Regions from separate parts of the Streptomyces sp. NPDC096013 genome, predicted to be linked through region 2. Evidence: riboswitches for the same ligand, from Rfam matches in the RefSeq annotation. Region 2 holds a riboswitch; the other holds the start of a gene.
The links. Region 2 has a riboswitch for cobalamin ahead of metE (5-methyltetrahydropteroyltriglutamate--homocysteine S-methyltransferase). Riboswitches for the same ligand answer to the same signal wherever they lie in the genome.
Positions count from the first base shown of each region.

Region 1: linked by a shared signal. The riboswitch ahead of ACIRB1_RS28230 (ribonucleoside-diphosphate reductase subunit alpha) and the one ahead of metE (5-methyltetrahydropteroyltriglutamate--homocysteine S-methyltransferase) in region 2 are both predicted to bind cobalamin.

Region 1 covers NZ_JBIWGK010000009.1:86,723-94,552, forward strand. The annotation lists gene ACIRB1_RS28200 (extracellular solute-binding protein) at 1-703, opposite strand, end outside; gene ACIRB1_RS28205 (GntR family transcriptional regulator) at 1,013-1,777, shown strand; gene ACIRB1_RS28210 (CstA-like transporter-associated (seleno)protein) at 1,857-2,240, shown strand; gene ACIRB1_RS28215 (DUF3311 domain-containing protein) at 2,334-2,597, shown strand; gene mctP (monocarboxylate uptake permease MctP) at 2,594-4,195, shown strand; gene ACIRB1_RS28225 (GNAT family N-acetyltransferase) at 4,323-4,829, shown strand; cobalamin riboswitch at 4,875-5,006, shown strand; gene ACIRB1_RS28230 (ribonucleoside-diphosphate reductase subunit alpha) at 5,131-7,539, shown strand; gene ACIRB1_RS28235 (ribonucleotide-diphosphate reductase subunit beta) at 7,536-7,830, shown strand, end outside.
Region 2 covers NZ_JBIWGK010000001.1:1,163,082-1,170,911, forward strand. The annotation lists gene scpA (methylmalonyl-CoA mutase) at 1-1,238, shown strand, start outside; gene meaB (methylmalonyl Co-A mutase-associated GTPase MeaB) at 1,235-2,227, shown strand; cobalamin riboswitch at 2,326-2,550, shown strand; gene metE (5-methyltetrahydropteroyltriglutamate--homocysteine S-methyltransferase) at 2,687-5,005, shown strand; gene ACIRB1_RS05080 (histidine phosphatase family protein) at 5,111-5,695, shown strand; gene ACIRB1_RS05085 (polysaccharide deacetylase family protein) at 5,848-6,648, shown strand; gene ACIRB1_RS05090 (DUF2278 family protein) at 6,710-7,720, opposite strand.

The sequences.
Region 1 (7,830 bases), on a different contig from region 2:
CCTTGACGGACTCGGGCGAGGAGAGGCTGGCCTTCCACTGGCCACCGGACTGGGTGGCGATGGCGCCGCCGGCGTCGTAGACGAAGGACATGGCCGCGTACCAGTCACGGGTGGGCTGGTACCAGGCGCTGAACTTGCCGCCCTCCTTCTTCTGGATCTTGTCCAGGTCGGAGGTCAGCTCGGTGTACGTCGTCGGCGGGGTCTTGACGCCGACCGAAGCGGCGATGTCCTTGCGCCAGTTGGCGACGCGGCCACCGGCGTAGTAGGGGACGCCGTAGGTCTTGCCGTCGTAGGTGACGGAGGCCTTGAGGCCGTCGAGCCAGGCGGAGGAGTTGGTGAACTTGGCGGTGTCGACGGGTGCGAAGGCGCCCTTGACCATGTAGCCGAGCATCTCGGTGTTGCCCATCTCGACCACGTCGGGCGCCTTGTCGGTGGCGAGGACCGCGTCGAGTTTGGTGTTCTTGTCCGGCCAGCCGTAGTACTCGTGCTTGATCTTGACGCCGGGGTGCGCCTTCTGCACGGCCGCGTCCGCGGCCTTGACCAGCTGGGGCCAGTTGTTCTGCGCGTCGACGGTGAGCCAGACGGTCAGCTCCTTGGCGTCGGCGCCGCTGTTCGAAGAGCCCTTGTCGTCGTTGCCCCCGCACGCCGCGATGGAGACCATCATGCCCGCGATACCGATCGCGGCTATGAGCTTGCGCTTCACGCCACCCTCCTCAGGGATGCCTGCCACACCTCCCGCCCATGGGCCGGGACCTGAACCAATGGTGTAGACCAGTACCGGGAGCTTGGACCAGACCAGAGGGCCTGTCAAGGGTCCCCGAAACGGCCCTGACCAGCCGTTATGGGACCTACATATGCAGGAACCTTTAAGTAAGAAGGCAGCGAAAACAGGGGCGCCGGAGTACTCTCTTCCGCTAGACCACTTGGCGCTGTGGACTAGACCAAAAGAGACGGCGACGGTATACAGAGGGGATCACCAAGTGACCCTTGTCCGGAGCCGGGAAGGCGGAGCATGAGCACCGACGTCAGCAGTGCGGAGAACGAGGGTGGGGCCACCGTCCGCACCGCGCGTGTGCCCAAGTACTACCGCCTGAAGAAGCACCTGCTGGACATGACGGAGACGTTGCCGCCCGGCACACCGGTCCCGCCCGAGCGCACCCTGGCCGCGGAGTTCGACACCTCGCGCACCACCGTGCGCCAGGCCCTTCAGGAACTGGTCGTCGAGGGCCGCCTGGAGCGCATCCAGGGCAAGGGCACGTTCGTCGCCAAGCCGAAGGTCTCGCAGGCCCTCCAACTCACCTCGTACACCGAGGACATGCGCGCCCAGGGCCTCGAACCCACCTCGCAGCTCCTGGACATCGGCTACATCACCGCCGACGACACCCTCGCCGACCTGCTCGACATCACCGCCGGCGGCCGGGTCCTGCGCATCGAGCGCCTCCGCATGGCCAACGCCGAGCCGATGGCCATCGAGACGACCCACCTCAGCGCGAAGCGCTTCCCCGCCCTGCGCAGGTCCCTCGTCAAGTACACGTCCCTCTATACGGCGTTGGCCGAGGTCTACGACGTCCATCTCGCCGAGGCCGAGGAGACCATCGAGACCTCGCTGGCCACCCCGCGCGAGGCGGGCCTGCTCAGCACCGACGTCGGCCTGCCCATGCTGATGCTCTCCCGCCACTCCCTCGACCAGGAGGGCAAGCCGGTGGAGTGGGTGCGGTCGGTGTACCGGGGCGACCGCTACAAGTTCGTGGCGCGACTGAAGCGCCCGCAGGACTAGGGGACTTAGGGGCGACCCCGGTTCGCGGACGGGGTACTTTCGGCCATTCTCGCGGTGCTCGTCGTGGCCGAGATCGCGGATGCGCTCCGGGTCCGTGTCCGCCCCGTCCGCCGCCCCGCACTCTCCGTCCCGGTCGGGACGCCGTACGCCGGGTCGAACATCACGGCACCGGCCGGGCCGGTCCCGACCCGCGAGGGTGAGGAGGAGGCGGCCCGCGAGGCGGTCGGCGCCGACGCGGGCGGCCGGCCGGACGATCCGCGGAGTGCGCTGTTACGTCCGGGAGTTGACGGACGAGTCGGTGTACGGCCGGTATGTCGCGCGTGTCCGCCGGGGCCGCCCCGAGGCTGAGGTCCCCGGCCCCCACGACGTCGAACGCCCGCGGAGCGCCCGCCGAGAGGCCGGTCCGCGCCAGGGATTCCGTTGCTGTCGACACCGATGTCGGGCCTTCACCGAATCGACATGACGATATGCGGACGGGGTCTTTCGCGGCGGTGACGCGGTGACCTAGATTGCCTGCGCATTACACAGGTGATCAGCGTGGGGACGGAGCCGAGAAATGTCAGATGTGCCCGAAGTTCCGCCCGAAACGGGGCTGCCGGTGGTGACGCCGGCCCGTGTCGTCATCGCCGTGTGTCTCGTCGCGCCGTTCGTGGCGCTGCTCTGGGTCGGCTCCTACACGAAGATCGACCCCACCTTCATCGGCGTGCCGTTCTTCTACTGGTACCAGATGCTCTGGGTGCTGATCTCGACCGTGCTGACGATGACGGCCTACAAGCTGTGGCAGCGCGACCAGCGGACCCGCCATGGAGGTAACCGGTGAACGACGGCGTGAACGGCGTCGCCCTCGGCGTCTTCATCTTCTTCTTCCTGGCCGTCACGGTCCTGGGCTTCCTGGCCGCGCGCTGGCGCCGGGCCGACAACGAGCACAGCCTCGACGAATGGGGCCTGGGCGGACGGTCGTTCGGCACCTGGGTCACCTGGTTCCTGCTCGGCGGCGACCTCTACACGGCGTATACGTTCGTGGCGGTCCCGGCGGCGGTCTACGCGGCGGGCGCGGCCGGCTTCTTCGCGGTGCCGTACACGATCCTCGTCTACCCGCTGATCTTCACCTTCCTCCCCCGCCTCTGGTCGGTGTCGCACAAGCACGGGTACGTGACGACCTCGGACTTCGTGCGCGGGCGCTTCGGCTCGAAGAGCCTGTCGCTGGCGGTGGCGATCACCGGCATCCTCGCGACGATGCCGTACATCGCGCTCCAACTCGTCGGCATCCAGGCCGTGCTGGACGTCATGGGAGTCGGCGGCAGCGCGAACTCCAACTGGTTCGTGAAGGACCTGCCGCTGCTGATCGCGTTCGCCGTGCTGGCCGCGTACACCTACTCGTCCGGGCTCCGCGCACCCGCGCTGATCGCGTTCGTGAAGGACGGCCTGATCTACCTCGTGATCGCGGTGGCGATCATCTACATCCCGATCAAGCTCGGCGGCTTCGACGACATCTTCAGCGCGGCGGGCGCCAAGTTCAAGGCCGCGGGAGCGGGCGGGCTCGTCCCCGCGCCGGCGGGCCAATGGACGTACGCCACACTGGCGTTGGGCTCGGCACTGGCCCTGTTCATGTACCCGCACTCGATCACCGCGACCCTCTCCTCGAAGAGCCGCAACGTGATCCGCCGCAACACCACGATCCTGCCGCTGTACTCACTGATGCTGGGCCTGCTCGCGCTGCTCGGTTTCATGGCGATCGCGGCCGGAGTCAAGGTCACCAACGGCCAGTTGGCGATCCCGCAGCTGTTCGAGAACATGTTCCCGGACTGGTTCGCGGGCGTGGCGTTCGCGGCGATCGGCATCGGGGCGCTGGTGCCCGCGGCGATCATGTCCATCGCGGCGGCGAACCTCTTCACCCGCAACATCTACAAGGACTTCATCAAGCCGGACGCGACCCCGGCCCAGGAGACCAAGGTCTCCAAGATCGTCTCGCTCCTGGTGAAGGTGGGCGCCCTGGCCTTCGTCCTGACGATGGACAAGACGGTGGCGATCAACTTCCAGCTCCTGGGCGGCATCTGGATCCTCCAGACCTTCCCGGCCCTGGTCGGCGGCCTCTTCACCCGCTGGTTCCACCGCTGGGCCCTCCTCGCCGGCTGGGCGGTCGGCATGGTCTACGGCACCCTCGCGGCCTACGGCGTGGCCTCCCCGACCCAGGACCACTTCGGCGGCTCGTCCAAGGAGATCCCGGGCATCGGCGAGATCGGCTACATCGGCCTGACGGCGTTCGTGATGAACGTCGTGGTGACGGTGGTCCTGACGTTCGCGCTGAAGGCGTTCAAGGCGCCGGAGGGCGTGGACGAGACCAACCCCGGCGACTACACGGCCGACGCGGGCGACCCGGGCGTGAAGGAAGAACTCCCGGTGATCTCCGGCCACTGAGCCACCCTGGGGGCGCGGGACCGTATCGATGTGCGGCTCCCCGCGGGGGCGCGACCAGCGACACACGACCCGCAGCGGGCCGCCGAGAGCACGCCTCGGCGGCCCGCTGTCGTACACACTCACCCCCATGGACATCCTCATCCGCCGAGCAGTCCCCACCGAATACGAGGACCTCGGCAACATCACGGCGCAGGCCTACCTACAGGACGGCCTCCTCGACTACGGCGACACCGACCCCTACCTGGACGTACTGAAGGACGTGGCAACCCGCGCAGCCACCGCAGAGGTCCTCGTCGCGGTGGACGGCGACCACCTCCTCGGCGGCGTCACCTTCGTCCCCGGCCCCGGCCCCGTCGCCGACATAGCCCGCCCCGGCGAGACAGAGATCCGCGCCCTCGCCATCGCCCGCACCGCCCGAGGCAGAGGCGCGGGCGAGGCCCTGGTCCGCGCCTGCATCGACCGCGCCCGAGCCACGGAGGGCTGCACGGCCGTGGTCCTGTCGACCCAGCCCTCCATGCACGCGGCCCACCGCATCTACGAACGCCTGGGCTTCACCCGCACCCCCGACCGCGACTGGAATCCCGTGCCACACCTCGACAATCTCACTCTGCTCACCTATGAGCTGACGCTCTGAAACCACCGCGACACAACATCTGGTGGTGATGTGACGGGCGAACACAAGATGTATGCTCATGCTCGCTGTCGCCGCAGGGGAATCCGGTGCGAATCCGGAACTGTCCCGCAACGGTGTACTTGTGCGCATACCCGCACATGGTCAGTCCGAGGACCTGCCGACGGCGCGCGTCCGGCCACCTGGCCGGACGCATGACGTCCGGGCCTCGTGGAGTGGGCCGGTGGACGCGACGCCCCGTGCGCTCGTGTGCTGCCGGCCTGCCCTCGGCGAGGCCCCGTGCCGAGCGAGGGAGAGCCCCACCGTGACCATCGCGCCAGCAGAGCCGGCATCAGCGAACCGGGCAACCGACACGATCGTCCCCGGAACCGACGTTCCCGGAACGGCCGTTCCCGGAGCCGACGGTCCCGGTACCGCGATCCTGCGGACCCTGACCGAGCTGACCGCCGACCTCCCCGACGCCGACCCGGGCCGGGTCGCCGCCGCCACGTTGCGCGGCCGGTCCGCGCGGGCGGACGTGACGGAACTGCGCGAGCTGGCCACGGAGGCGGCCGCCGGCCTCATCTCCGAGGACCCCGTCTACTCCCGGCTCGCCGCCCGGCTGCTGACGATCAGCATCGCCGCCGAGGCCGCCTCCCAGGGCGTCACGAGCTTCACCGAGTCGGTCGCCGTGGGCCACCGCGAGGGCCTGATCGCGGACCGCACCGCCGAGTTCGCGACGCTGCACGCGGCCCGCCTGGACGCGCTGATCGACACCGGGGCCGACGACCGCTTCGGCTACTTCGGCCTGCGCACCCTGTACAGCCGCTACCTCCTCCGGCACCCGATCACCCGCAAGGTCATCGAGACCCCCCAGCACTTCATGCTCCGGGTCGCGGCCGGCCTCGCCGAGGACGACAGCACCCGCGCCCTGGAGGAGGTCGCCGCGCTGTACCGCCTGATGAGCCGCCTGGACTACCTCCCGTCCTCCCCCACGCTCTTCAACTCCGGTACGCGGCACCCCCAGATGTCGTCCTGCTACCTCCTCGACTCCCCGCTGGACGAGCTGGACTCCATCTACGACCGCTACCACCAGGTGGCCCGCCTCTCGAAGCACGCCGGTGGCATCGGGTTGTCGTACTCCCGTATCCGCAGCCGGGGTTCGCTGATCCGTGGCACCAACGGCCACTCGAACGGCATCGTCCCGTTCCTGAAGACGCTGGACGCCTCGGTCGCCGCGGTGAACCAGGGCGGCCGGCGCAAGGGTGCCGCGGCGGTGTACCTGGAGACCTGGCACTCCGACATCGAGGAGTTCCTGGAGCTGCGGGACAACACCGGTGAGGACGCCCGCCGTACGCACAACCTGAACCTCGCGCACTGGATCCCGGACGAGTTCATGCGCCGGGTCAACGAGGACGGCGAGTGGTCGCTGTTCTCCCCCGCCGACGTGCCCGAGCTGGTCGACCTGTGGGGCGACGAGTTCGACGCCGCGTACCGCGAGGCCGAGGCGCGGGGCCTGGCGAAGAAGACCATCCCGGCCCGTGACCTCTACGGCCGCATGATGCGCACCCTCGCGCAGACCGGCAACGGCTGGATGACGTTCAAGGACGCGGCCAACCGCACCGCCAACCAGACGGCCGAGCCGGGTCACACGGTCCACTCCTCGAACCTCTGCACGGAGATCCTGGAGGTCACGGACGACGGCGAGACGGCGGTCTGCAACCTCGGTTCGGTCAACCTGGGCGCGTTCGTCGTCGACGGCGACATCGACTGGGAGCGGCTGGACGAGACGGTCCGCACCGCCGTCACGTTCCTGGACCGCGTGGTCGACATCAACTTCTACCCGACCGAGCAGGCGGGCCGTTCCAACGCCCGCTGGCGCCCGGTGGGCCTCGGCGCGATGGGCCTCCAGGACGTCTTCTTCAAACTGCGCGTCCCCTTCGACTCCCCGCAGGCGCAGGCGCTGTCGACCCGGATCGCCGAGCGCATCATGCTCGCCGCGTACGAGGCGTCCGCCGAACTCGCCGAGCGCAACGGCCCGTTGCCCGCCTGGGAGAAGACCCGTACCGCCCGCGGTGTCCTGCACCCCGACCACTACGGCGTCGAGCTGACCTGGCCCGAGCGCTGGTCGGCCCTGCGGGAACGTATCGCCCGGACCGGCATGCGCAACTCGCTCCTGCTGGCGATCGCGCCGACGGCCACCATCGCCTCGATCGCGGGCGTCTACGAGTGCATCGAGCCGCAGGTCTCCAACCTGTTCAAGCGCGAGACCCTCTCCGGCGAGTTCCTCCAGGTCAACTCGTACCTGGTGGACGAGCTGAAGCAGCTCGGCGTGTGGGACGCCCGCACCCGCGAGGCGCTGCGCGAGGCCAACGGCTCGGTGCAGGCGTTCAGCTGGATTCCGGCCGACGTGCGCGCCCTGTACCGCACGGCGTGGGAGATCCCCCAGCGCGGCCTGATCGACATGGCCGCCGCCCGTACCCCGTTCCTGGACCAGTCCCAGTCCCTGAACCTGTTCCTGGAGACGCCGACGATCGGCAAGCTCTCCTCGATGTACGCGTACGCCTGGAAGCAGGGCCTGAAGACGACGTACTACCTGCGCTCCCGCCCGGCGACCCGCATCGCCCGCGCCGCCCAGGCCCAAGCCCCCATCCCCGTCCAGCAGGTGACCCCCGACGAAGAAGCGGTCGCCTGCTCCCTGGAAAACCCCGAGTCCTGCGAGGCCTGCCAATGACCAGCGAAGCCAAGAACCTTCTCGACCCGGGCTTCGAGCTGACCCTCCGCCCCATGCGCTACCCGGACTTCTACGAGCGCTACCGGGACGCGATCAAGAACACCTGGACCGTCGAGGAGGTCGACCTCCACTCGGACGTCGCCGACCTCGCGAAGCTGTCGCCGGGTGAGCAGCACATGATCGGCCGGCTGGTCGCGTTCTTCGCGACGGGTGACTCGATCGTGGCGAACAACCTCGTGCTGACGCTGTACAAGCACATCAACTCCCCCGAGGCGCGGCTGTACCTGAGCC
Region 2 (7,830 bases):
GGCAGTTCGACCCGCAGAACGCCAAGTCCCTCTCCCTGCGCACCCATTCACAGACCTCGGGCTGGTCGCTGACCGCGCAGGACGTTTTCAACAACGTCACGCGCACCTGCGTGGAGGCGATGGCGGCGACCCAGGGCCACACCCAGTCGCTCCACACCAACGCCCTGGACGAGGCCCTCGCGCTGCCCACCGACTTCTCGGCGCGCATCGCCCGCAACACCCAGCTCCTCATCCAGCAGGAGTCCGGCACGACCCGCGTGATCGACCCGTGGGGCGGCAGCGCGTACGTCGAGAAGCTGACCTACGACCTCGCGCGCCGCGCCTGGCAGCACATCGAGGAGGTCGAGGCGGCGGGCGGCATGGCCAAGGCCATCGACGCGGGCATCCCCAAGCTGCGCATCGAGGAGGCCGCGGCCCGCACCCAGGCCCGCATCGACTCCGGCCGCCAGCCGGTCATCGGCGTCAACAAGTACCGGGTGGAGACCGACGAGCAGATCGACGTCCTCAAGGTCGACAACTCCTCGGTCCGCACCCAGCAGATCGAGAAACTGCGGCGGTTGCGCGCCGAGCGCGACGAACAGGCCACCCAGGCCGCCCTGCACGCCCTCACCCGCGCGGCCGAGGGCACCGGCAACCTCCTGGAGCTGGCGGTCGACGCGGCCCGCGCGAAGGCGACGGTCGGCGAGATCTCCGACGCGCTGGAGAAGGTATACGGGCGGCACGCGAGCCAGATCCGTACGATCTCCGGTGTGTACCGCACCGAAGCCGGCGAGTCCCCGTCCGTCGAGCGCACCCGCGCCCTGGTGGACGCCTTCGAGGAGGCCGAGGGCCGCCGCCCCCGCATCCTGGTCGCCAAGATGGGCCAGGACGGCCACGACCGCGGCCAGAAGGTGATCGCCACCGCCTTCGCCGACCTCGGCTTCGACGTCGACGTCGGCCCGCTGTTCCAGACCCCCGGCGAGGTGGCCCGCCAGGCCGTGGAGGCGGACGTGCACATCGTCGGGGTCTCGTCCCTCGCCGCCGGACACCTGACGCTCGTACCGGCGTTGAGGGAATCGCTCGCCGAGGAGGGCCGGGAGGACATCATGATCGTGGTCGGCGGCGTGATCCCGCCGCAGGACGTCCCCACCCTCCTGGAGATGGGCGCGGCGGCCGTGTTCCCGCCCGGGACGGTGATCCCGGACGCGGCCCACGACCTGGTGCGGCGACTGGCCACCGACCTCGGGCACACCCTGTGATCGAGCTCGACACCTATGTGAAGGGCGTCCTCGACGGCAAGCGGGCCCTCGTGGCCCGCGCCATCACCCTCGTCGAATCGACGAAGCCCCAACACCGGCTCATGGCGCAGGAGTTGCTGACCGAACTCCTCCCGCACAGCGGCCGGGCGCGACGCATCGGCATCAGCGGCGTACCCGGCGTGGGCAAGTCGACCTTCATCGACGCGTTCGGCACCCTGCTCACCTCGCTGGGCTTCCGGGTGGCGGTCCTGGCCGTGGACCCCTCGTCCAGCCGCACCGGCGGTTCGATCCTCGGCGACAAGACCCGCATGGAACGCCTGGCCGTGGACCCGGCCGCCTTCGTCCGCCCCTCCCCCACCGCCGGCACCCTGGGCGGCGTGGCGAAGGCGACCCGTGAGTCCATCGTGGTCATGGAGGCGGCGGGCTACGACGTGGTCCTCGTCGAGACGGTGGGCGTGGGCCAGTCGGAGACGGCGGTGGCCAACATGGTCGACTCGTTCCTGTTGTTGACGTTGGCCCGCACCGGCGACCAGCTACAGGGCATCAAGAAGGGTGTCCTGGAGCTGGCGGACGTCATCGCCGTCAACAAGGCGGACGGCCCGCATGAGCGGGATGCCAGGAGCGCGGCCCGCGAGCTGGCAGGCGCGCTGAGGCTGATGCACCCCGCGGACGCGGCCTGGACCCCGCCGGTGTTGAGCTGTAGCGCGCGCGAGGGCACGGGCCTGGACACGGTCTGGGAACGCCTCGAACAGCACCGCTCACTGCTGGAGTCCACCGGCCGGCTGGCCGCGAAGCGCAGCGAGCAGCAGGTGGACTGGACGTGGACGATGGTCCGGGAAGAACTGCTGGGCAGCTTGCGCTCAGATCCCACCGTACGCGCACTGACTCCGGACCTTGAACGCCAGGTCCGTCAGGGCGAGTTGACACCAACCCTGGCGGCGGAGGCAATCCTCCGAGCCTTCGAATCCCGGGGACCCCAGCCTACCTAGGGGCGCGGGGCTGTCTCGATGTGCGGCTCCGCCGCGCGGGCGCGACCGGCCCCCACCGGGCCCGCGGACAAAAATCGACGCACCCACCCCAAACCCTTTAGGCTGACGGCGCAGCTGGTTCGCCCCGTCAGCCAGACGGACGCGTCGCAAGAGGGAACCCGGTGAAAATCCGGGACTGCCCCGCAGCGGTGAGCGGGAACGACCGCCGTCATACGCACTGGGCCCACACAGGACCTGGGAAGCGACGGCCAGTAGGTGTCCTCCGATCGAAAAGGGGGACGTGCCCGCAAGTCCGAAGACCTGCCACCTGCCCGCACGCGAAGCATGCGCGCGCGGAGTCCCGGTGACCTCGTGGGCGGGTCGGCGTACACACGGGCGGTCACCACCCCCGGTCTACGAACCTTCGCGCTCCCGTGCCGCCACCGGGATCCAGGGAGATATCTCGCGAAGGAGATTTCCGTGACAGCGAAGTCCGCAGCCGCGGCAGCACGGTCGACCGTGTACGGCTACCCCCGTCAGGGCCAGGGCCGGGAACTGAAGAAGGCCGTCGAGGGCTACTGGAAGGGCCGCGTCGACGCCGACGCCCTCCGGACCACCGGCGCCGAACTGCGCCGCACGAACTGGCGGCACCTGACGGACGCCGGCATCCACGAGGTACCGACCGGCGACTTCTCGTACTACGACCATGTCCTGGACACCAGCGTCATGGTCGGCGCGATCCCCGCCCGCCACCGCGCCGCCGTCGAACTCGACGCGCTGGACGGGTACTTCGCGATGGCGCGCGGCACGCAGGACGTGGCGCCGCTGGAGATGACGAAGTGGTTCGACACCAACTACCACTATCTGGTGCCCGAGTTGGGCCCGGACACCGTGTTCACCGCCGACTCCACCAAGCAGGTCTCGGAGTTGAAGGAGGCTCTCGCCCTGGGCCTCACCGCCCGCCCGGTCCTGGTCGGCCCGATCACCTACCTCCTGCTCGCGAAGCCCGCCCCGGGTGTCGCGGCCGACTTCGAACCGCTGACCCTCCTGGACCGCCTGCTGCCGGTGTACGCCGAGGTCCTCGCCGACCTGCGCGCGGCGGGCGCGGAGTGGGTGCAGCTGGACGAGCCCGCTCTCGTCCAGGACCGCACCCGCGCCGAACTGAACGCCACCCTGCGCGCCTACCGCGAGCTCGGGGGCCTCACCGACCGGCCGCGGATCCTGGTCGCCTCCTACTTCGACCGGCTCGGCGAGGCCCTGCACGTCCTCGCCAAGACGCCGGTGGAGGGGCTCGCCCTCGACTTCACCGGGGCCGCCGCCGCCAACCTGGACGACCTGGCCGCGGCGGGCGGTCTCCCCGGCAAGCGGCTGGTCGCGGGGGTCGTCGACGGCCGTAACGTCTGGGTCGACGACCTGACCAAGTCCCTCGCCACGCTGGGCACGTTGCTCGGTCTCGCCGAGCGGGTCGACGTGGCCGCGTCCTGCTCGCTGCTGCATGTGCCGCTGGACGCCGCCGCCGAGCGGGACATCGAGCCGCAGATCCTGCGCTGGCTGGCGTTCGCACGGCAGAAGACGGCGGAGATCGTCACCCTCGCCAAGGGCCTGGCGCAGGGCACCGACACGATCGCCGCCGAACTCGCCGCCAACCGAGCCGACTTGGCCTCCCGCGCCGGTTCGGCCCTCCCCAGCGACCCCGCCGTACGGGCACGGGCCGCCGCGGTCACCGACGCGGACGCCCGCCGCTCCCAGCCGTACGGCGAGCGGACGACGGCCCAGCGCGCGCGTCTCGGGCTTCCGCCGCTGCCGACGACCACGATCGGGTCGTTCCCGCAGACGGCCGAACTGCGCACCGCGCGGGCCGACTTGAGGGCCCGGCGGATCGACACGGCCGGATACGAGGAGCGGATCAGGGCGGAGATCCAGGAGGTCATCGCATTCCAGGAGAAGACCGGCCTGGACGTCCTCGTGCACGGCGAGCCCGAACGCGACGACATGGTCCAGTACTTCGCCGAGCGGCTGACGGGCTACCTCGCCACGCGGCACGGCTGGGTCCAGTCGTACGGCACCCGGTACGTCCGTCCGCCGATCCTGGCCGGCGACATCTCCCGCCCGGAGCCGATGACGGTGCGCTGGACGACGTACGCCCAGTCGCTCACCGGCCGTCCGGTCAAGGGGATGCTCACCGGACCGGTCACCATGCTCGCCTGGTCCTTCGTCCGCGACGACCAGCCGCTCGGCGACACCGCGCGGCAGGTCGCCCTCGCCCTGCGCGACGAGGTCAACGACCTGGAGGCGGCCGGGACTTCGGTCATCCAGGTGGACGAGCCCGCGCTGCGCGAGACCCTGCCGCTGCGCGCGGCGGACCGGGAGGCGTATCTCGCCTGGGCCACGGAGGCGTTCCGGCTGACCACCGCCGGGGTCCGGCCGGAGACGCAGGTCCACACGCACATGTGCTACGCCGAGTTCGGCGACATCGTGCGGGCCATCGACGACCTCGACGCGGACGTCATCAGCCTGGAGGCGGCCCGCTCCCACATGCAGGTCGCCCGCGAGCTGGCCGAGCACGGTTATCCGCGCGAGGCGGGACCGGGTGTCTACGACATCCACTCCCCGCGGGTGCCGAGCGCGGAGGAGGCAGCGGCCCTGCTGCGCAGGGGACTCGATGCCATTCCGGCGGAGCGGCTGTGGGTCAACCCGGACTGCGGTCTGAAGACGCGCGGCTGGCCGGAGACCCGTGCGTCCCTGGAGAACCTGGTGGCCGCGGCCCGCACGGTCCGTACGGAGCTGGCCGGGTCCTGAACCGAGGGCGGGGACGGCCAGGGGGGGAGCACCTTCCGGCCGTCCCCCGCCCCGGTGTGGGCGGGGGACGATGTCCGGCACAGCCCGGAGAACTGGAGCGACGACGTGACCAGCCGCATCACCTTGATCTCGCCCGCGATGAACCGGTCCCTGCGGGAGACCCGGTTCGACGACGGGTGCCCGCTCGACCCGCGTGGTGCGGCGCGGGCCGCGTCCGTCGCGGACTCCCTCCGCCCGGCCGACCGGGCGCTGGTCTCGCCCACCCTGCGGTGCCGGGAGACCGCGTCCGCGCTGGGCCTGTCGGCCGTGGTGGAGCCGGAGTTGGCGGGGCTGGACATGGGGCGGTGGCGGGGGCTGACGCTGGACGAGGTGATGGGTCGCGAGCCGGACGCGGTGATGGGCTGGCTGACCGATCCGGATGCGGTGCCTCATGGCGGGGAGTCGGTGCGGGGGCTCTGCGCGCGGGCGGTGCGGTGGCTGGATGCGGCGGGTGGGTTCGAGGGCCGGACGCTCGCGGTGGTCGAGCAGGAGTTCGTGCGGGCCGTGGTGATCGCCGTTCTCGGTGCGCCAGGGTCCGCGTTCTGGCGGCTTGATGTGGCGCCGCTCACCGCGACCGAGATCAGTGGGCGGGGTGGGCGGTGGAATGTGCGGCTCGGGCGGGAGCTGGGGGGTGGGGGGGGGGGGCGTTGAACGCCGCGTCGGATCTGTAGTCGCCTGGCCGCCGGTCGGTGGGGGCTGGTCGTGCAGTTCCCCGCACCCCTAGAAGGGCGCTGCGCTTGACCGGAGTGCTCAGGATCGACCCGCTATACACTCCGTATATACTGGATGTGTATAGTCCTGACATGTCAACTTTGAGGTCTCTGTGTAAGAAGAGGGAAAGAAGCCGGGGCGGGTTGCGTGGCGTCGGCGTGTTTGTGGTGGGCCTTGCAGTGGTGCTGGCGGCCAGTGGGTGCGGCCGGGGGGAGACGACCGCGCCTGCCACCGCCCGCGGCGAGGGTGGGGCGGGTGTCGCGCAGGCGCGTTTCGGGGCGGTCGACTGCCGGGAGGTGAAGTGCATCGCGCTCACCTTCGACGCCGGGCCCAGCGAGAACTCGGCGCGGTTGCTCGACATCTTGAAGGAGAAGCGGGTTCCGGCGACCTTCTTCCTGCTCGGCAAGCGGCACATCGAGAAGTACCCGGAGCTGGTCGCGCGCATGGCGGCCGAGGGGCACGAGGTGGCCAGCCACACCTGGGACCACAAGATCCTGACCCGGATAACCCCCGCGCAGATACGCGACGAACTGGAACGCACGGACACCGCGATAGAGCGGATCACCGGCGAGCGGCCCACGCTGATGCGTCCGCCGCAGGGCCGTACGAACGGCACCGTGCACAGGATCTGCCGGGAGCTGGGCCTCGCGGAGGTCCTGTGGAGCGTCACCGCGAAGGACTACGCGACCACCGACTCCGCGCTCATCACCCGGCGCGTCCTCGCCCAGGCCTCCCGCGACGGCATCATCCTGCTGCACGACCTGTACCAGGGCACCGTGCCGGCCGTCCCCGGCATCATCGACGCGCTGAAGGAGCGGGGGTACGTGTTCGTGACCGTGCCGCAGCTGCTGGCGCCCGGGAGCGCCGAGCCCGGGAAGGTCTACCGCCCCTGAGTCACCAGGTCGGGCGGAGGCGCCCTGGCCGGGCAACTCCCGGGCGGCAAGGTCCAGTTGGTCAGAAGACCAGGGTCCAGCCCTCGCGGGCGGCCTGGTCCGCGGTGTACGAGACGCCGTGCACCTTGAGGCCGCCCGCGTCGAGGAGGGTGATCTCGCCGCCCTGGTTGCCGAGTTGGACGCCGTCGGTGAGCGGGACGAGCAGGGTGGCGCCCGGGGCGAGCGGGCCGGGCGGTACCGCGCACGAGTGGCCTAGCCGGTCCCGGATGCGCCAGCCGGCCGGGTCGAGCGGGTCGGGCGAGGCGTTGAGCAGCGTGACGCTCTCCGACTCGGGCGCCGGGCCACGCGGGTTGACCAGCGCCGCAACCACCCGCACGGGCTGACTGCCGGGGCCGGGGCGTGAGCCGTCCGTCCCCTCCAGGGTGTGGCCGGTGGTGTCGTCGGTGTGCCAGGACTGGCTCTGGAAGGCGAGGAAGATGCCGACCCAACGGGACTGCGCCGGGAAGTGGATGAGGAGACCGCCGTCCTGCCAGACCCCGTCGTCACCGCTGAACCGGCGGCTGTTGCCCTGGTTCATATGGATGTCGTGGACGCCGTTGCCGGGCAGGAAGCCGAACACCTTGTCCTTGACGGTCGGTTCGGGCCCGAAGCGCTCACCGAAGACGTACAGCCGCGCGTCCGGGTCGTCCACCGCGCGCCGTACGTAGTGGTCGAGGAGGTCGGCGAGGTCGTTGTCGGGACCGCTCGCGTCCGGCGGCAGCGTGCGCAGCCGCGCCGGGTCGAAGAGGTTGCCGCGCACGAAGTCGAGGTTCGGGCCGCCGGGGCCGGGCAGCAGGGTGTTCCAGCCGCTCGGGAGGCCCTCCAGGCGGGCGGTGACCGGGTGTTGGAAATCCTCGCTGACGACGTAGAGCAGCTCGGAGGGCTGCTCCGCCGACAGGACGTTGACGGCGGCCCGGAAATGCGTACCCGAGTCGTCCGTGAGATGGATCTGGTAATGCGGTGTACCGGCGGCGCCCTCGCGCCTCGTGTCCACCGCGCGCGTGATCAATACGCCATAGGCCTTCAGCGGCACGACGACCAACTCCCCCTGCGGGCAGGCGGGATGCCCGCCCATGCGGGACAGCGTAGGGGGGAGGCGCCCGCTCCGGCCCGGACGCGGGGAAACTCGGGGCGGCTGTCCGG